4 regions of the Vreelandella mediterranea genome follow, and region 3 is predicted to be linked to each of the others. Evidence: predicted binding sites of a transcription regulator. Region 3 holds the regulator's gene; each other region holds the start of a gene.

Region 1 (5,066 bases), 240 kb from region 3:
TGCACGTCCCCTGCATCGAGGCGGCGCGAATAGTACTCGACGTGGCCGCCGCCGGACTTGGCCGCCTCCATGAAAGCGCTGTAGAGGTACATACCGCGACTGTCTTGGAAGCTGCTCATATCGTCGCCGCGTTCACGCCTGGGGTGCGCGACGATATCGAGCTGCTCGTCGAAGGCGAAGATATACTCGCCGTCACCAAAGCCGGCGTTGACGATACTCTCGATTGCGCGCTCCTGCGCCTGCTCGCGGGTAAGCTCGCCGCTGGCGGCCCGCGCTTGAAGTGATTCCAACTGGGAACCCAGACTCTCTACCACCTGCTGGATACTGGTGCGCCGCTCCTCCTCCATGGTTTGTCGAGTATCAAAGCTAAGCCAGCCCACCAGAGCCAGCATGGCAAAGCATATGATGGCCAGTACGCCCCACAGTCTTTGGTTCAACGTTAATCGTGTCATGGTGTTCCTGGTTTGGTTTTATTTAAAACAAGCACCTTCAGATACGATGCTTTATATCGGCGGAAACCGGCGGAGCATTAATAAAAAAACCGCTTGCAAAGCAAGCGGATGACTGAAAAGTGGGGTGCGTCGTTTTCCGAGTTATAGTGAGCGTGAGTCAAGGCGCCTCGCTGCCCATCATGTCGATCAAACGCTCCTCGCTTGGTAACCCCTCGATACGGTCGAGGCGGATATGGCCGTCGTCGGTTTCGCGCTGAAAAGCGCTGGTCGGTGTAGCGTTCAGGCCAAGCGCCTCGAAGAGCTGGTTATTGGTGTAAACCTGCTCCTCGATCGCGATCGCCTGGGCGGTGGCCTCGATAGGCTCGCCTTCGCTAAGCGCTTTCAAGGCGGCCGGCGGGTCATCGGCGGCGAGCAGCGTGGCGGCCAGCGCCGGGCTGTTGGGCGCCAATATACCGACCATGATGTGGCGAAGCTGGACCTCGCCGGCCTCGACCCAGGGGCGGGTTTGGCGCCAAAGCTGCTTGCAGTAGCGACAGTTGGCATCGGTAAACATGTAGACCGTCCTGGGCGCTTCGCGGTCGCCATCCTGAATCCAGTGGCTCTGCACAAGGCTTTGCCAGGTCTGCGCTTCCAGCGGTACGCGCACAGAAGCCTCGAGCTGATCTTCGGTGACATTTTCACCCAGGCGATCCATCATCGTGCCGATAATGGCGTGCTCGCCGTCCGGCGTCAGGTAGATGATCATTTCCTGACCTGGCGTGCTGGCGCCAAAGCCAGTGAGCCCGCCGGGGGCTTCGAAGCGTTCGTGAATCATGACGCCCTGATCGCGCAGCGCCTTGATGGGAGCAGGGAGTTCTGAGGCAACGCCAAGCGTCGACCCCAGGCCTGCGCTCACAAGCGCGGTGAGCAGTGATTTTTTAAACGTGACCGGCATGGGGGTAATGGCCTCAAGGGAGTGGGTCGTCGCGCAGCGCAGCGCAGGTCGAGCGATTCAACCCCCTTCGCGCACCAGCCAGCGAACGGCGTAGGGGGGCAGGGCTTGTTCCGGTATCCAGGCCTGCTCGCTATCGAGTGTTCGCCAGGTGTGCCGGTCGAGGGCGTCTGTCAGCGCCTTGCCGGCCTCATCGAGCGGGGCGGGCTTATCGGTCACGTTGAAAAGCGCCAGCAAGGTTCTACCGTCTTGAAGCGGGCCGCGCTCGATGGCCAGTACGTTGTCGCTTGTCGCGATAACGCGCTGGGCGGCGCCTGGATGAAAGCATGGCTCCGAGCTGCGCTGCTTCAAAAATTCGCGTAGCGCAAAGAATATATCATGGGTCGGCGTCGTTGGGCTTTCCAGCAACAGCTCCAGTTCATCGAGTGCCCAGTGGTGACGGTTGATCGAGCGCAGCCGTCCGCTTCGCTCTACGCCCTCGACGTCGTTGAGCGAGCCGGTCAGGGTGTGAATGTAGAGCGCAGGAATCCCCTGAAGCGTGAGCATGATCGCTTGGCTACACAAAAACCGTGCGATCTGCCAGGGGTCCGGTCCGCGGCGGGTGCCGCGCATTGCCTCGAACCAGGTGATGTTGATCTCGTAGGCCGTGTCGCTGCCGTCGGGGTTGCTGCGCATGCTGACAAAACCGCCGAAGCGGTGCATCAATTCAAGCAAAGCGTCGCGCTCGTGATCGGGTAACAGGCCTTCCAGCGGGCGCACGCCGATGCCGTCGTGACTCGCGGTAAAGTTCAAGTAGGTGCAGTTGTCCGGAAGCGTGGGCAGGCTTGCAAGCCAGGCCTGTAGGGTCGAGGTTTCACCCCGGGTAAGGGTGTGCAATAAAAGTGGCGGCAGGGCAAATTGATACACCATGTGTGCCTCGTCCGCGGTTTTGACGGGCTCTGCTGCCTCCGGCAGTAGCCGCTCGAGGCCGAAGTAGCTGATGTTCTCCGCGTGGGGCACGTTGGTTTCGGTGATCAACAGCGTCCCCGGGGCCACCTCGTCGACGATCGCGCGCAAAAGGCGCACCACGGTATGGGTTTCGGGCAGGTGGATGCAGTTCGTACCCAGGCGTTTCCATAAAAACGCCACGGCGTCGAGGCGGATGATGCGAATACCCTGCAGTAGATAGAAAAGCAGAATGCCCACGAATTCGAGCAGGACATCCGGGTTTTCGAAGTTCAGATCGATCTGGTCGTCAGAAAAGGTCGCCCACAGGTGGCGCGTGCCGCGCCGGGTGGCCACGGGCACCAACAGCGGGCTACTGCGTGGCCGGGTCACTTGGGAGACATCCGTCTGCGGGTCGGCCTCGATAAAGAAATCGCGCCCGGGTAGGCTCCCGGTCAGGTAGTCGACGAACCAGAGCGACTCCCGGGAGACGTGGTTGAGTACCAAATCGCCCATGAGGTCGAAGTGCTGGGCAATCTCGCGGATATGCGACCAATCGCCAAGCTCGGGATTGACTTCCCGGTAGTGAATGACCGAAAAGCCGTCGTCGCTGCTCCAGGGAAAGAAGGGCAGTACGTGCACGCCGCTAACGCAGTCGCCCAAGCGGTTGCGTAAAAAATCGCTGAGTACGGTAAGGGAAGGCTGATCCTCAGCGGTGATCGAGTCGCCATAGCTGATCACCCACTGATCCTTTTCGCTCCAAAGTGGTGCGCCGGGGAGTGCGTCGCTCACCCGGGCAACCGGCGTGCCGTCCTGGCTTTCGCCCCTTGCCCGGGCGTCGGCGTAGTACGCCAGGTGCTGGTTGATTCGCCGGACGACCTCGTCCGCGCGGTGGCCATAAAGGTGGGTCAAATAGCGGTGAAGCGTTTGCTCGAAAGGCGTCATGGCGCGTCCTCTTGTGATAGCTGTAACAAACGCTGCAGCTTGTGTGCCAAATCGTTACAATGCTAGGTTATGGCCGCATCGATAGAAAAGGCGGCGGCCCATGCATATTGAACGAACCCTTGCGGGGGTCTTCAGTAGGCCTTTAAAAAGTCTGTTTTTAAAGGCCTGCTTTTAAACGACTCTTGTTCGATAGCGTGCGTTTAAAAAAGCGCTCAGGCGGCACAACGTTATTACTGCTCTAACCATAGGTTGACGGCCATGCATTGCCCTTTTTGTGGTGCTAATGATACTCGAGTCACCGACTCGCGCCTGGTGGCAGACGGCGACCAGGTGCGGCGGCGGCGCCAGTGCGCCAGCTGCCAGGAGCGCTTTACCACCTACGAAACCGCGGAGCTCATTATGCCGCGGGTGGTAAAATCCGATGGCTCCCGTGAAAGTTTCAACGAGGCCAAGCTACGCGCCGGCATGCTGCGCGCACTGGAAAAGCGCCCGGTCAGCGCCGAAGCCATCGAAGCGGCGGTCGAGCGCATTCGCCAGCAATTGCGTGCTCAGGGCGAGCGAGAAGTGAACGCCTGGGATATTGGCGAGGCGGTCATGAAAGCGCTGAGCGGGCTCGACCAGGTCGCGTACATCCGCTTTGCTTCGGTGTATCGCAAGTTTCAGGATCTGGACGAGTTTCGCGCCGAGATCGACCGGCTGGCGCAAAGCCCTAAAGAGGCCTCGAGTGCTACACCGGCAGGCGCTGATAATGAAGCGGTAAAGCCTGGCGGAGAGTCCTGATGAGCACAGCCTTTTCCCCCCGCGACCACGTCTATATGGCAAGAGCTCTTACGCTTGCCAAAAAGGGCCTTTATACCACTGACCCCAACCCGCGAGTGGGCTGTGTGATCGTTCGCTACGATGACGCGGGCGCCGAGGGCGAAGGGCGCGTGGTAGGCGAAGGCTTTCACGAGCGAGCAGGCGAGCCCCACGCGGAAGTGCATGCCCTTGATGCCGCCGGCGACAGCGCCCGCGGGGCGACCGCCTACGTTACGCTGGAACCTTGCTCTCACGTAGGCCGCACGGGCCCCTGTGCCGATGCGTTGGTGAGCGCCCAGGTAGCCCGGGTGGTAATCGCCATGGTCGACCCCAACCCGCAGGTCAGCGGCCAAGGGGTCGAGCGCTTGGAAAAGGCGGGTATCAAGGTCGAGACCGGGCTTTTGGCCTCAGATGCCCAGGCGCTCAATCCGGGGTTTATCTCGCGTATGCAGCGCGGGTTGCCATTCGTGCGCTTGAAAATGGCCATGAGTCTGGATGGGCGCACCGCCATGGGCTCGGGTGAGTCCCAGTGGATTACCGGACCCGAGGCGCGCCGCCAGGTACAGCGCCTACGCGCGCGCTCGAGCGCCATTTTGAGCGGCGTCGAGTCGATCATTTTGGATGATGCGCGCCTGACCCTGCGCGCCGAGCAGCTCGGCCTCGTTAACGGCGAGATAGTCGCCGCCCGCCAGCCGCTTCGTGTGATCATGGACTCGACGCTGCGCCTGCCGCTGGCGGCGGCCTGCCTGCAAGAGCCCGGCCAGACCCTGGTGGTCACCACCGAGCAGCACAGCGAAGAGAAACGCCGTAAACTGGAAGAGGCAGGCGCGCACATTCACGTAATGCCCGCTTTCGCGGCGGGCAGGGTGTCGCTTTCCGATATGCTGAGCTATTTGGCCTGCGAGTACGACGTCAACGAAGTGCTGGTAGAAACCGGCGCGACCCTGGCCGGGGCACTGCTCGATGCGCACCTGGTCGACGAGCTGCAGCTTTTTGTCGCGCCCACGCTTTTGGGG
Region 2 (5,066 bases), 250 kb from region 3:
TGGGTGGCGAGTTTGCGGTAAAGCGCTTTGGCGATATCCAGACTCATGCGGTTGAGCCCACCGCTTGCGTCTTCTTCGCTGACGGGTTGGTGTTTATGGTCGTAGGCATCGGCGATGTCCACCTGGCAGATCTGGCGCATCGAATAGTTGCGCTGAAGCTCCGAGAGTACGCCTATCTCGAGCCCCCAATCCGCCGGAATACGAATGCCTTCCAGCACGTCACGGCGCATGGCGAACTCGCCGGAGAGCGGGTAGCGAAAGCTGTCCAGGTAATCCAGATACGGCAGCGGCCCGCACACGGTTTTCAGGGCGCGCAGAAGCGGTGTAACCATTAGCCGGGAGACGCGGCCGTTGAGTTTGCCTTCGGCAATACGCGGGTAGTAGCCCTTACAGAAACTGTAGTTGAAGCGCGGATGCGCTACCGGGTACATCAAGCGCGCCAGCAGCCCACGGTCGTAGGTCAAAATATCGCAGTCGTGAAGCCCCACCACCGTCGAGCGGTTCGAGGCGAGCATATAGCCCGCGCAGTACCACACGTTGCGCCCTTTGCCCGGCTCCAGCGCCCCCAGACCGTGCTCTTCGAGTTCGCTGTCCAGCGCGCGCAGGCGCGGTCCGTCGTTCCAAAGGATGCGCGTATGCTGCGGCAGACGGGAGAAAAACTCCCGGGCGTACAAGAACTGTTCGCGGTCGGCCCGGTCGAGTCCGATCACGATTTCGCCAAGGTAGGGAACGTGTTTGAGCTCGTCGATGATCGCCGACAGGGCTGGCCCCTCGAGCTCGGAAAAAAGCGACGGCAGAATGAGCCCCATGGGGCGGCGCTTGGCAAAGTCAGCCAGATCTTTCTCGAGATCCTCGACGGGACGCCGCGTCAAGTTGTGAAAGTCCGTCACTAAACCGTTTTGATGAAAATCGCTCATAGTGTGCCCTCTCTGGCGTATCGTCCGGCGTTGACCTTATAAGGCCCCAGAACCCAATTTATCTCGTCGTGGCGTCGTCTTCGGCCACGGCCAAGCGTTCGTCTGCCTGGCCCCACCAGTACATGAGGCCCTCGACCCAGCCCTCGGGGCCCTCTGCGCTGGTGCGATATAAAAGCGGGTTGGCGGGGGCCACGGTCAAGCGATGACGCCCCTTGATGACCACCGCCTGGTTCACGGCCTCGAGCATTTCGACATCGTTGGGACCATCGCCAAGGCCCAGGGTAAGTGGAGCCCGCCCGCGCAGGGCGCTAAAGCGCTTGATCAGCCAGTTCACGGCGCTGCCCTTGTCCGAGGCCGCGCCCATTACATGATGAAAACGCCCGCCCTGGGTCAGCGCCAGGCCATCGCTTTCAAGCGCTTGACGAAAGCCCTCCAACGCCTTGTCATCATCCTCCCAGATTAGCGGCTCGCTGCCTTCCCGCTGGCGTGCGGCGTTGGCGCGCGTCTCGTCCAACCCGGTCAGTTCGATGAGCCGCTCAACGGACATCTCGCCCATACGGGTAAAGCGCACGCCCAAGCGCTCACGCCATACGTTTAGTCGCGCGCGAATGAAGCGGGCATCCACCCCGGTATGTTTGATGACGATGCCGTCCCTGGCGTCGCCTGGGCGGTCCAGGCTTGGATGGCACCAGCCCGGCGGCAGGCCGATCACTGCGCCGTTTTCAGCGACAAAGGGGGTGGAAGTGAGCTTGAGGGCCTCGCGCAGCGGAATCAGCTCGGCGCGGGTCTTACTGGTCACGGGGATAACGGGCACCCCCAGCTCGCCAAGCCGGATGAGCGACGCCCTGGCCGGAGAAAAATCGTAGCTGTCATGGTCCAGCAAAGAGCCGTCCAGGTCCGTTACCAGCAAACGCGGTTCGAAGGCGGGGTCCAGCGCTCTACTGCCAGGCGCTTGGGCCGATCGTGGTGATGGGACGTGTTCCGGCATGGCGTACCTGCTCATGTTTTTAGGCCACCCGATATTGACGAGCGGCGGTGTGAATCAGCCACCAAGCAGATTACGTGCCACACAGCGTATTATCTTTACTTTCAAAAAGATAAAAAGCGAGCGCTGCGATCCAAAGTTCCGAGCACCAGAACGGGGCAGGCACTTTGCACCACATTGATGCAAATTAAACCCTGCATTCTGACTCGCTGCCTGTGGGTTATCACTGAAAAACAGGAAAACTTGAACAAGGCTTTAACAAAGTATAAAAAATCTTTCAAAAATGCTTGGCAGAAACGCCAAAATGTCTATACTCGAATTGTACCTGCTGGCGGCCTTGTACACCCCTCACCTGACGCCAGCAGAATACACCGAGCCAAGCCCTTAGTGACCCGCCCTCCCCCGGCGGGTCTTTTTTTGTCGGTAAATTACTCCACGTGGATAACGACCTCGACCCGGCGGTTTCTTGCGCGCCCATCCGCCGTGGTGTTGTCCTCGAGCGGCCGCGTCGCAGCGAGCCCCACCGCTCGCAACCGCGAGGCCTCTACGCCGGCTGCCTCAAGCGCTTCGACAATGGCGATGGCCCTGGCACTGGAGAGCGCCCAGTTGGAGGAAAACTCCGGCGTATTGATCGATTGGCTATCCGAGTGGCCCTCGACCCATACCTCGCCATCAAAACGCTGAATGGTCGCCAGTAGGCTATCCACCAGAGAAGCGCCGCTTTCGGTGAGATCCGAGGTGGCCGAGGGAAACAGCAGCTGATCCTGCACGCGCAGGCTAATCCCTTCGGCGACACGCGCTACTTCGACCCCCTCCAAACTTGGCAGATAAAGCGAGTCGGCGACGCGCTCGTTTAAGCCTTCGGCGGCGCTCACCGCTCCTTCGATGGCCTCTTCGCTCAAGGCAATCGCGTTTACCGGCGGCTGATCGGTTAGAATCACCATGTAGTCGGCCAGGGCCGAGTTGCCCGTTAGACGCGTATCGTTGCCTTGGCGTGCCGTGGCCTGGGCGGTAAAGAGCGGCGTGGGAAGCAGCCACTCAAAAACCGGCGCAGGGTCGTCAATATCCAGCGCATCGACTTGAGCGCCAGGCGCTTGGCGGGCCAAAAGCGCAGGGGGTGGAAGGGCTTCTACCGGCACTTCCGCCGGCGACGCTATAGGCCTGCGAGGTAACGGCCCCACCACGCCAAGCGAGGCGCTAATGGCGGTGGGACTTAGCCCCCTCGCCGCCGGGGCGGAGGTACGCTCTAGCGTTTCCGGCAATGGCACGCGAAGCTCGGGCTGCTGAGTGTCCGGCGCGTCGCTGGTCGATAAATCCAGCGGATCGTCGTTTGACCAGCCAGGGCTTACATTCGCTGCGGCGATAATGATCACAAAAAGCGCGACGAGCAGCGTCATGATGTCGATATAGCTGATCATCCAGCCGCTGTTGCCATCGTCCGACGGGTACGCGGACAGCAACGAGTCGTGGCGCGGACCTCCGCGGTGGTCTTCAAGCATAGGTGTCTCTACTCATTCAAGTTTTCTACCCGTTGGCCGATGGAATATAGACGTGGTCGACAAGTCTATCAAAAACACCTTTTGTGAAGAGAAGGAACTAGCCGGTGTATACCCGCCTTTTAGCTGGAACAACGCGTTTGGGAGGCGCGCTTGGCGTGGGACTGTTGAGTCTTACCCTGAGCGGCTGCTTTTACGCCAATACCTCGCAAGCGCCGATTGCGACGACCTATCCCTATTCCGAGCAACAGCGCATGCAGGCCGCTCACCATTGGGAAATACTCGCACGCCATGAAGCGGGCCAGATCCTTCAGCGCGAGCGCGTACGGTTTCGCGACCTACACATTCAAAACCCGGAGCCGGACGGCTATGTAGCTTACAGCGGTGGCGAGTTTGGCCGCGGTTTCCGCACCTTTTTGACCAGCGAGCTCGTCACCCGAGGCGCCAACGTGACGATGAACCCCACCGATAATAGCGCTGAGGTCGTTATTGATGTCGAGGTCGTCGAGCATCGCGATCGCGGCTTTATCCGCCCGCCGGTCGGCGCGTTCACCGCACTAACGGCGGGCATCGCCGTGGCTACGATTCCGATCAACCGTTGGAGCGAACCGGCGCTGGGGCTGATTCCGGCGGGGGTCGCGGCGGATATCACCAGCGGCAGCTGGACGCACACCGGCAACGAAGAGATCATTGTCACGACGCAGATCGTCGATGGCGAGCGCATCCTGTACTCCTCTTCGAATATCTACTACATCAATAAGGGTGATCGCCACCAATACGCGCCGCGCCGGGTATACCATACCCCTGTCGAGCCCTCTATCCCACTCACCAACACCTGGTAAGGCCATGCACGCAATGATTTCTTCACCGTTTGCCTTCATTACGCGCCGTGCCCCTTGGCGCCGGGCGCTTTTTGTCCTGAGCGTGCTGTTACTGAGCGGCTGCGCGGGCATCAACCAGCGAAATGCCAGCCCGCCCCCACCGCCACCGGATCTGTCCGACCTGGCCCACGAGGCCGCGATGACCATGATCGCCAACAATCCGGACTTGACCCGGTATAGCCCGATGATCGCGGCTACTTTCGTCAGCATCGATAATCTGACTCAGTCGTCGACCTTTGGGCGGATCAGTTCGGAAATCATGGCCTCGGCCCTTGCCCAGCAGGGTATGCAGGTGCGCGAAGTCAAAATGCGCGACAGCATGTTCATCGAAGAGAGCGTCGGCGAGCTGATTCTTTCCCGCCAGGTTCAGCGGCTAAGCGCGCAGAACAACGCGCGCTCGATCCTGATGGGCACCTACGCCCAGGGGCAGGATTTTATCTACGTGAGTACCCGCGTGGTGCGGGCAGGCGACGCCATGGTACTGGGCAGCGCCGATTTCAAACTGCCGATCAACAACAACGTGCTTAGCCTGCTCGAGGGTCAAGGCGGCTGGTAACGCTAATGACACGGCCATTAGCGCACCTCGCGCTTACGGCCGTGCCTGACGAGCGGCACGCTTTTGGTAAGCGCTAAAACTCCCCCACCACAGCGCTAGCCAAAAAGCGTAAAACATGGCGCCGCTGTTGTGCGCCAAAAATGTTTGGGAGAGGCCGAAATCGATATACGCTACCGGCAGCAGCGTGCCGGCCACGGCCAGCGAGCGTACCTCTAAATTCGGATGGTTGAG
Region 3 (5,066 bases):
TTCTTGAACGCATGGGGCGTGGGGTGCTTGTCACCGAGTTGATGGGCCAGGGCGTGAATGGCGTTACCGGCGACTACTCGCGCGGCGCGGCGGGGTTCTGGGTAGAAAACGGCAAAATTCAGTATCCGGTGGAGGAGTTCACCATCGCGGGCAACCTCAAGACCATGTTTAGCGGGCTGAGTGGGTTGGGCGACGACCTGGATACCCGGGGCAGCATCCATACGGGCAGCTGGCTGGTCGATGCCATGACCGTGGCCGGTAGCTGATCCCGATACACGCCACTCGCTAAAGCAAAAGCCCGCCGTTCAAAACGGCGGGCTTTTTAGTGGGCAGGCTTTTTTAAACGCTAAAAAGTAGGCGCTAAAAAGAGCGCTCAGCGTATACGGCGGTAGTTCGCGTCCAGCCCCAACCGCTCGAGCAGACGGGTGAACAAGAAGGCTTCGTCGCCGGTGAGCGAACGGCTCAGGCAGTTCAGGTACTCACGGCGCGAGTAGCGCCACCAGCGCGGCGCCTTGTAGGCATCGAGGTCGATGGCGACCATGCGCCCGTCGCGTACCAAAAAGTTGCCGGTATGTAGGCCGCGACAGTGAATGCCGTTTTGATCGAACGCCACCAGGGCATCCAAATATTGCGCCTGCAGGTCTGGCGAGTCCAGGATCAGCTCCTTTAGCGCCACGCCGTGGATATTTTGGGTGGCCAACCGGTAGGGACGGGCCTCGGTGATCGTTGGCGTGGCAATGCCCAGCGCGTCCAGGCGCGAGGCAATCAGCGCGAAGTTGAGCCCGGGGTAGGGGCGAATGCGCAGCAGGTAGCGCAGCCGGTCGAAGGTCTTGGGTTGGAAGGTCTTGATGAACTGGTCGTGCTCGGGGTCAAAGTGGACCCGGGAGTATTTGCCGGTTTGGATTAGCTGCATATTTTGCTCGACAGGTGGATGGGGACGCTGCCGCTTATGGCCCGTTGTCAGGTATCTTCGTCGAAGCGGGCGTCGAACAGTGCTTGAATCGCTTCCAGGGTCTGTTCGGCGTCCTGGCCCACGGCTTCGACGGTCAGCGCCGTACCGCAGGGCGCGGCCAGCATTAAAAGCGACATGATGTTGGCGGCGTCGGCCTTCTGGGTCTGCTTATAGACGTATACCCGAGACTCGAACCGCTGCGCGCAGGTGACAAGCTTGGTGGCGGCGCGGGCGTGAAGGCCGCGCTGGTTGGTCAATGTAAGAATTCTTTCGGGCACCCTGGTTCCTTTTTGCCTAGCGGTGTCTTGATTGAATGTGCGTGGTTCATAAGGGATGACACGGCAAGCTCCCGCCGCCCAGCATTACGATGGGGTGGCGTCATCAACGCTGTAGTGAATGCCCAGCTCGCGGTGGCGAAGCTGTACGCTGGAGCGCTTATCGAGCATCTTTTTGGCCAGCTGTTCGACCATGTACACCGAGCGGTGCTGGCCGCCGGTACAGCCGATAGCGATGGTCATGTAGCTGCGCTGGCTGCTCTGGTAGGCCGGAAGCCACTTCTCCAGCCAGTTGAGAATATCCATGCCCATCTCATCGACGACCGGATAGGCCTCTAAAAAGGTGGCAATCTCGGCGTCGCGCCCGGTGAAGTGTCTAAGCGTCGGGTCCCAGTAAGGGTTGGGCAGACAGCGGATATCGAACACGATATCCGCGTCCAGCGGCACTCCCCGCTTGTAGCCAAACGACTCGAGCGTCAGGGTGAGCTGGCTCTGGCGCTGGTGGCCCAGCTGGTCGGTGATCCGTCCGCGCAAATCGTGCACCGTCAGCCGCGAGGTGTCGATCATTAGATCCGCCAGTTCGCGGATGCCAAAAAGCGTCTCTTCCTCCTTGGCGATCGCTTCTTCCAGGGTCATCCCGCTGTCCCGGGTCAGCGGGTGGCGCCGGCGCGTGGCCGAATAGCGCTCGAGCAAAATCCGGGCGTCGGTGGTGAGATAAATCACCTGTACGCGGGTACTGCCGGATTTGATGTCCTGAAGCAGGGCCGGAAAGCGCTCCAGGGCCGTGGGCAGGTTGCGCGCATCGATACTCACCGCCAGGTGCGTGCGCTCGCCTTGCTGTCTTAGCTCATCGACCAGTGAACCCAGCAGCATGGCCGGCAAGTTGTCGATGGCGTAGTAGCCCAGGTCCTCCAGCGCCTGAAGCGCAATGGACTTTCCCGACCCGGAGCGGCCGCTGATAATCACCAGTTGCATAGTGTTTCTCTTCGGTCTGTAGGGCTGGGTGGGTAGGGCCTTGATTTAGCTGCCCGTTTGCTCGCGAATTTTGGCGGTGACGATCTCCAAAAGCTCGCGCTGGCTCTCGCATTTGCGAAACTGCGCGCGCGTGGCGGCGTCATTCATGATGGTGGCGACCTGACCCAACAGCGCAAGGTGGGTGTCGTCGGCCTCTTCCGGCACCAGCAGTACAAACACCAAATCCACCGGGTCACCGTCGATGGCGTCGAAATCCACCGGTTCGGCAAGCTTTAGAAAGCCGGCGATAGGGGCGCTGCAGTGAGGGCTGCGGGCATGGGGAATCGCGACCCCATTACCAATGCCGGTACTGCCTAATCGCTCCCGGCCTATCAGACGGCTGAACACTTCCTGGCTATCCAGGCTGGGCGTATTTTGGGCGATGAAGGTGCTGAAGAACTCCAGCACGCGCTTTTTGCTGCCCCCGGGGACGTCGAACAGCACGCGCTCCGGGGGGAGTATGGTTTCCAGGGTCATCGATTTAACGCACGCCAGCGCCCTGGGCGCGAGCTTGTGCTTTTTCCTTGTGTTTTACGAGTTGGCGGTCGATTTTGTCGGCCAGCGCGTCAATGGCGGCGTACATGTCGTTGTCCTGGGCTTCGGCGTGCAAATCGGCGCCGGCCGCATGGAGGGTGCAGGCGGCCTGCTGACGCTCTTTCTCGATGGAAAGCGTGACATGAACGGTGGTGATATTGTCGTAGTGACGCTCGATACGTTCGAGTTTTTCGTTAACGTAATCGCGCAGAGCGTCGGTCAGTTCCAGGTGATGGCCCGTAATATTGACTTGCATCGACGTACTCCTAATCCAGGACTGTCCTTTGATTGTAACCCTTTTTCTACCGTTGCAAAGCCCCGGCGGCCAGTTTCACTTTTTAACGCAAACGCCGCCGTTCGCTGGAGGAGGGAATCCCCATGGCCTCGCGGTATTTTGCCACCGTGCGCCGCGCTACGCTAATACCGCCATCTTCCAATAGTGACACCAGGCGGCTGTCCGAGAGCGGCTTGCCTGGCGTCTCTTCTTGAATCAGTTTTTTCAACCGGGCGCGGATCGCCGTGCTGGAGTGGCTGTCGTTGCCGTCATGACCGCTCACTTGGCTCGAGAAGAAGTACTTGAGCTCAAATACGCCGCGGGGGGTGTGAATGTATTTTTGCGTCGTCACCCGTGAAATCGTCGACTCGTGCATCTCCACGGCCTCGGCGATATCGGCGAGTATCAAGGGTTTCATGGCCTCTTCGCCGCGCTCCAAAAAGCCAAGCTGGCGGGCGATGATCTCGCGACCGACGCGTAACAGCGTATCGTTGCGACTCGAAAGGCTCTTGATCAGCCAGCGAGCCTCTTGTAGGTGCTCTTTTAAAAACTGGTTGTCCTGGCTCTTGTCCGCCCGCTTGATCAGGCTTGCGTAATCAGGCTGGACGCGCAGCCGCGGAAGCGCCTCGGGGTTGAGCTCGAGGTGCCAGCCTTCGTTATCGTGGCGTACCACCAGATCCGGAGTGATGTAGCTATCGTTGGTGATGCCATATGCGCTGCCCGGGCGCGGGTCCAGGCTTCTGATCAGTCCGATGACGTCATCGAGTTGCTCGTCGTCAAGCCCCAGGCGGCGCTTCAAAAGGCGCATGTCGTCCTTGCCGAGCGCTTCGAGAAACTGGCGCACCAGGCGCTTGGCGGGCACCAGAAGCGGCGTGTCGTCGGCCAGGGTGGCGAGTTGGAGCATCAGACATTCGCGAAGGTCGCGGGCGAAAACGCCGGTGGGTTCGAACTGCTGCATACGCATCAGCGTGTTTTCCACCTCGCGCTGACTCAAACCCTCGAGCCCCTGGGCCTTGAGCCCTTCGCGAATATCGTTGAGAGGCTGGGTGAGGTAACCGTTGGGGTCCAGCGCGTCGATCAGGCTTTCGGCAATGGCGTATTCGCGCTCACTGGCGTCGGTCATGGCCAGCTGCCAAAGCAGGTGGCCATGCAGGCTTTGGCCCGCCGCCTGTCGCTCGAAATCCGGCCCCTCACTGCCGGCGCTGGCCGCCATGTCCTGATAGGTGTCGGACCACTCGCTATCGATGGAGAGTTCGCTGGGGATGCTTTCTTCCCATTCGGCTTCGGCGGTCTCGGTCACGCTCTCTTCGCCAAACTCGTCCTCTTGTTCCAGCAACGGGTTGGCGTCGAGCGCCTGCTGGATTTCCTGGCGAAGATCGAGGGTGGAAAGCTGTAGCAGGGCAATGGCCTGCTGCAGTTGAGGCGTCATGGTCAGCTGTGTGCCGACACGCAGCTGTAAAGAGGCTTTCATGACCATTGAAGAACCACTCGTTACTCGTAAAGCTCCACCCTAGTGCGAGTTGGGGTCCGGCGCAAGTGCAATAAATATGCCACTACACGGAACTTTAGGATTGGCGATGGTTTAGAGGCGGAAATCGGCGCCCAGATAGACCTCACGAACCTTCTGGTTATTCAAAATGGCGGTTGAGTCACCGCTTGCAATGATGTGGCCGTCACCCACGATATAGGCGATATCGCAGATATCCAGCGTCTCGCGCACGTTGTGGTCGGTGATCAGCACGCCGATGTGGCGTGCCTTGAGAGCCAGGATGATCGACTTGATCTCGCCGACCGAGATCGGGTCGACCCCGGCGAAGGGCTCGTCGAGCAAAATGAACGCGGGGTCGGTGGCAAGCGAGCGGGCAATCTCCACGCGGCGGCGTTCGCCGCCGGAAAGACTCATGCCCAGGTTGTCGCGGATATGGGTGATGTGGAAATCGTCGAGCAATTGCTCCAGGCGCGCCTCCCGGGCGCGGCGGTCCAGCTCCTTGCGCGTTTCCAGAATCGCCATGATGTT
Region 4 (5,066 bases), 1.8 Mb from region 3:
GCGCACGCGCTGAGCGCATAAGACAAGCCGCAATAGGGTGAAGGGGCACACTGCCTCCGAGTGTTCATGACAAAAGGGATGTGACCAGCGGGGCTGGCTGCGCTATTAGCATAGCAGCGCCTCAAGGCAGGAGGCTTGGATGCAAAAGGTCGAGGAGATTTATTGGCTGCGCGCCTACGGATGCGCGGCGGTTTTCCTGTTTCATTGGCTGGACCATCTCAATCAACGCGTGGACACTCTGACCACCGATTTGATGCGTATCCCTCTGGTGTTGGGAACGCCGGTTTTTTTGTTTATCTCCATTTTCGTGTTCGCGCTTCGCTATGCCCGCCAGGTGCCGCCGGGGTTTTTATGGCAACGCGTCAAGTACGTGATGCTGCCCTACGCAACGTATGGATTTATCTACGCCACCGCCGAGTGGGTGCGCCTGAACATGGGCGAGACCTCGGTGGGGTATTTAAGCGTTGCCCGGGAGTACTTTCTCTACGCGGGCTGGCATGGCTACTTTCTGATTATCGCCATGCAGTTCTACGTGGCGTACTGGCTGTTTGCCCGCTGGCGGCTGTGGCGGTTCGACCCGGTGCCCGGGCTTTGGGTGAGCTGCGTGGTCAGTATGGCGTATTGGGGCACGGCCTACTGGCTCGAGGTGACGCCGCCAGGCTATCTGCTGTGGGTCGCCCCGCTTGGCTGGGTGTATCTGTTCTTTTTGGCGCTGGTGCTGGTGCGCTACTACCAGCCGGTAGCGCAAGGCGCGACAAAACCCCGCCCGCCGCGCTGGATGCAAGCGCTCTCCTCCCCGGTTTGGCTGGCCGGGGCGGTGGTGCTGATCGTGCTGGCTACGCTTCCCGGCTGGCTGGTGTTCACCTCCAAGGAGGTGTGGGTAATCCCGCTGTTCGTGCTGGCCACGCTTTGCGCCATGCGCTACCTGAAAGGGCGCCCCGCGCCTGCGTGGATGCGCACGGTCAACCGCTACTCCTTCGGCATTTATCTCGCCCACCCGATGTTTTTTGCCATTGTCGATACGGTGGTCGGCGTAGAAACCCTGCCGCTTGTCCTTTACGCGCTGCTGTTGATCGTCGTGGGCGTCGTGGGCTCTATCGGGCTCAACAAGGTCGCTAATACCACCACGTTGACCACGATGCTCTTTGGGAAGCGCTTAAAAGTGTAATGGATAGGCGATCACCCATGCTTACGCACGCATTTGGTTCAATAAAGGCTTTTATGAACCTTTTTGGTGCGCTTAAAAGTGGCTTCTGAGCCCCGTCCCGGGTGCGTTGATTTGAACGCGCAACATCAGGGCAGCTTTCGGGTTGAGAAAATCATTTTTAAAACAGAGGCTTGGTAATTCGCCATGCCATATTGGTGCAAAGTTGGCACGCTACATGCTTATTAAACGGCAACGGCTGGCGTCGTAGGCAAACGCCTCACAGCGTGCTACAACGATAGTCAGTTTATTTTAATCGCTGGTCACAGGGCCGGGTTTGAAACGCGCCCTAACGCGAATACACAACAAAGGCGTGCTATACGCTCGCGGCGTATCAACGGTTTTGTTCAACAATACGTTTAATAGATCGCTTAACAGTACACGCTTTAAGCCACGCTCATACCGGAGACGGAGAACAGTATGTCAGCCAAGACGCTCGCGCTAATCGAAGAAAATGAAGTCAAATGGGTAGACCTGCGTTTCACCGATACGCGCGGTAAAGAGCAGCACGTCACCGTACCGGCACGGGACGTAGACGAAGAGTTTTTTGAAAACGGTCAGATGTTCGATGGCTCCTCCATCGAAGGCTGGAAGGGCATCAACGAATCCGACATGATTCTGCGCCCGGAAGACGGCACCGGCTTTCTCGACCCCTTCACCGAAGATGCCACGCTGATTTTGCGTTGCGACATCATCGAGCCGGCCACCATGCAGGGTTACGATCGTGACCCGCGCTCCATCGCCAAGCGTGCCGAAGCCTATCTTGAGTCCACCGGCCTTGGCGACACCGCGTTTTTCGGCCCGGAACCCGAGTTCTTCATCTTCGACGAAGTACACTGGAAAACCGACATTCAGGGCTCCATGTACAAGATCTCCTCGGAAGAGGGCGCTTGGGCGACCGACAGCCAGATCGAAGGCGGCAACCTGGGCCACCGCCCGCGTGTGAAAGGCGGCTATTTCCCGGTTCCGCCGGTGGACAGCTTCCACGACATTCGTGGCGCAATGTGTAACACCCTTGAAGCGATCGGCCAGAGCGTCGAAGTGCATCATCACGAAGTGGCGAACGCCGGTCAGAACGAAATCGGCGTCAAGTTCAACACCTTGGTGAAGAAGGCCGACGAAGTTCAGGAAATGAAGTACGTGATCCACAACGTGGCCCACGCCTACGGCAAAACCGCGACCTTCATGCCCAAGCCCCTGGTCGGCGATAACGGCTCCGGCATGCACGTTCACCAGTCGTTCTGGAAAGATGGCACCAACCAGTTCGCCGGCGACGAGTACGCGGGCCTTTCCGAAATGGCGCTTTACTACATTGGCGGCATCATCAAGCACGCCCGTGCGCTGAACGCTTTCACCAACGCCTCGACCAACTCTTACAAGCGTCTGGTACCGGGTTTCGAAGCGCCGGTTATGCTGGCCTACAGCGCCCGTAACCGCAGTGCGTCTATCCGTATTCCGTACACGGCTAGCCCGAAAGGCAAGCGTGTCGAAACGCGCTTCCCCGACCCGACCGCCAACCCGTACCTTGCGTTCGCGGCCATGCTGATGGCGGGTATCGACGGCATCAAGAACAAGATCCATCCTGGCGACGCCATGGACAAGAACCTGTACGACCTGCCGCCGGAAGAGGGCAAGGCCGTACCGACCGTTGCCTCGAGCCTCGATCAGGCGCTGGAAGCGCTCGACGCTGACCGCACCTTCCTGACCGAAGGCGGTGTGTTCACCGACGAAATGATCGACGCCTACATCGAGCTCAAGATGGAAGAAGTGACGCGCATGCGTATGGCGACGCACCCGGTCGAGTTCGACCTGTACTACAGCTGCTAAGCTCTAACGTTAGGGGCACCCTTGAGGTGTTACTGACTCAAAACCCCGCCTCGGCGGGGTTTTTTTATGGGGAGAACATGGGCATGGGTGTCACTGACATGGCGAAGTGCGCGCGCCTGGCGGCGTTGCTGTTGGGGCTTTCGCTGACGGCGGGAAAGCTCCAGGCGCAAACGGTGTACCGCGTGGTGGATGAAAGCGGCCGGGTCACTTATACCGACAACCCGGAGCGCGGCGGCGAGGCGATCACGCTGGCGCCGCTGCCCGGGGTCGAGCGGACGTCGCCGCCACCGTCTTCGAGCCCGGCAAGGACTCGGCCCGGCCAGCCCTTCATGCCCTACGACCGGTTTGTGATTGCCAACCCGTCGGCCGAGGCGCTGATTCGCGATGCCATGACGCCGGTCGAAGTGTACGTTGAGCCGGCGCTGCGCGACGACCATCAAATAAGGCTTCTGGTGAACGGCGAGGTCAGCCAGTCGGCGCTGCACAGCGACGCGTTTTGGTTGACCGGCTTGCCGCAAGGGCACCACCGGCTTCAAGCCGAGCTGCTCGATAGCCAGGGTCGCGTTCAGCACCGCACTGACGCGGTGAGTATTACCGTTGCACCGCGCTAATATGCACTAAAATGGTGCGAAGGCGCGGCGTTAACCGGGCGGCGCTGCGCTATTAAACGCCGCGTTGCGCCGCCTTGATGCGTTAAAGCCGTGCATGACAGCGCTAGCGCCCAATTGGCGCGCTTTTTGCAATTCCACTTAAAACATCACACAGACATTGCACCACACGATGATCAAGCCACGCGAATTCTTAGGGGGCTCCTCAGGACACGCCATGTATCAGCGTTTACTCGAACACCTCACCACCGCAGTGCTGCTGCTGGACGGTGAACTGCGCGTCTGCTGGATGAACCCGGCCGCCGAAGCGCTACTGGCGGTCAGCATTAGCCGCGTCAAGGGCATGAGTCTGGATACGCTGCTGGGCTGTGGCGAAAGTATCGATAATGTATTGGCCAAGGCGCGCGACGCCTTTCACCCTTATACCCAGCGCGAGGCGCGCATTACCCCGCTCAACGGCGAGCCACTCACCGTGGACTACACCGTCACGCCGCTTTCGCCCGGCGAGCTTTTACTCGAAGTGGAGCCGCGGGACCGGCTAATGCAGATCTCCCGGGAGGAGGCGCTGACCACCCGCCAGGAAACCATCAAGGTGCTGGCCCGGGGCCTCGCCCACGAGGTGAAAAACCCGCTGGGCGGTATTCGCGGCGCGGCCCAGCTTCTCGAGCGCGACCTCGACGACCCGGCGCTTCGCGAATATACCCATATCATCGTTCAAGAGGTCGACCGGCTAAAAGACCTGGTCGACTCCATGCTCGGCCCTCATCACATTACCCGGCACGCGCCGGTCAATATTCATAAGGTGCTCGAGCGCGTGCGCACACTGCTGCTCGCCGAGCATCCCGATGTGGTCATCTCGCGGGATTACGACCCCAGCTTGCCGGATCTTTCCGGCGATGAATCCCAAATGATACAGGCGGTGCTGAACGTGGCGCGCAACGCCGTCCAGGCCATGAACGAAGCCGAGACGCCCACACCGGAGCTGATTCTGCGTACCCGCGCCAAGCGCCAGTTCACCCTGGGCGCGGAGCGCCATCGGCTGGTGAGCGAAGTGGGTCTGATCGATAACGGCCCGGGTATCCCCGAGGCCCTACGCGCGACGCTTTTTTACCCCATGGTCTCCGGGCGCGCCGAAGGCAGCGGCCTGGGGCTCTCCATTGCTCAGTCGATTCTGCATCAACATCAGGGATTGATCGAATGCGACTCACACCCCGGACGTACCGAATTTCGTCTGTTAATTCCGTTGGTCAATAACATTACCGGAGACGCGTCATGACTGAGGCGACACAAACCGATGTTTCACGGGTGGTCATCGTCGATGACGACCGCGCTATCCGTTGGGTGCTGGAGCGCGCCCTGGCGCAGCCGGATCTTGACGTCGAGTGTATCGAACGCGCCGACACCGCCCTTGACCGGCTCTTGAGCGA

The links. The regulator sigma-54, encoded in region 3, starts transcription at its own class of promoters, with help from an activator protein. The targets are predictions, from matches to a motif close to TGGCACNNNNNTTGCTNT.
Region 1: the regulator sigma-54 is predicted to act here: its motif matches at 3,284-3,301, upstream of ACWFVE_RS10620 (sugar phosphorylase).
Region 2: the regulator sigma-54 is predicted to act here: its motif matches at 1,968-1,985, upstream of ACWFVE_RS10640 (HAD-IIB family hydrolase).
Region 4: the regulator sigma-54 is predicted to act here: its motif matches at 1,372-1,389, upstream of glnA (glutamate--ammonia ligase).

What each region holds. Positions count from the first base shown of each region.
Region 1 is NZ_OZ310198.1:2,288,998-2,294,063, reverse strand. It holds gene ACWFVE_RS10630 (methyl-accepting chemotaxis protein) at 1-452, opposite strand, end outside; gene dsbG (thiol:disulfide interchange protein DsbG) at 610-1,386, opposite strand; gene ACWFVE_RS10620 (sugar phosphorylase) at 1,444-3,252, opposite strand; gene nrdR (transcriptional regulator NrdR) at 3,511-4,032, shown strand; gene ribD (bifunctional diaminohydroxyphosphoribosylaminopyrimidine deaminase/5-amino-6-(5-phosphoribosylamino)uracil reductase RibD) at 4,032-5,066, shown strand, end outside.
Region 2 is NZ_OZ310198.1:2,295,769-2,300,834, forward strand. It holds gene ACWFVE_RS10635 (glycosyl transferase) at 1-917, opposite strand, end outside; gene ACWFVE_RS10640 (HAD-IIB family hydrolase) at 976-1,905, opposite strand; gene ACWFVE_RS10645 (OmpA family protein) at 2,331-3,401, opposite strand; gene ACWFVE_RS10650 (hypothetical protein) at 3,557-4,240, shown strand; gene ACWFVE_RS10655 (FlgO family outer membrane protein) at 4,245-4,835, shown strand; gene ACWFVE_RS10660 (O-antigen ligase family protein) at 4,869-5,066, opposite strand, start outside.
Region 3 is NZ_OZ310198.1:2,047,514-2,052,579, reverse strand. It holds gene pmbA (metalloprotease PmbA) at 1-266, shown strand, start outside; gene ACWFVE_RS09635 (hypothetical protein) at 374-913, opposite strand; gene ACWFVE_RS09630 (HPr family phosphocarrier protein) at 961-1,230, opposite strand; gene rapZ (RNase adapter RapZ) at 1,315-2,202, opposite strand; gene ACWFVE_RS09620 (PTS sugar transporter subunit IIA) at 2,248-2,718, opposite strand; gene hpf (ribosome hibernation-promoting factor, HPF/YfiA family) at 2,723-3,031, opposite strand; gene ACWFVE_RS09610 (RNA polymerase factor sigma-54) at 3,114-4,526, opposite strand; gene lptB (LPS export ABC transporter ATP-binding protein) at 4,632-5,066, opposite strand, start outside.
Region 4 is NZ_OZ310198.1:218,790-223,855, forward strand. It holds gene ACWFVE_RS01110 (acyltransferase family protein) at 140-1,168, shown strand; gene glnA (glutamate--ammonia ligase) at 1,625-3,031, shown strand; gene ACWFVE_RS01120 (DUF4124 domain-containing protein) at 3,115-3,642, shown strand; gene glnL (nitrogen regulation protein NR(II)) at 3,857-4,915, shown strand; gene glnG (nitrogen regulation protein NR(I)) at 4,912-5,066, shown strand, end outside.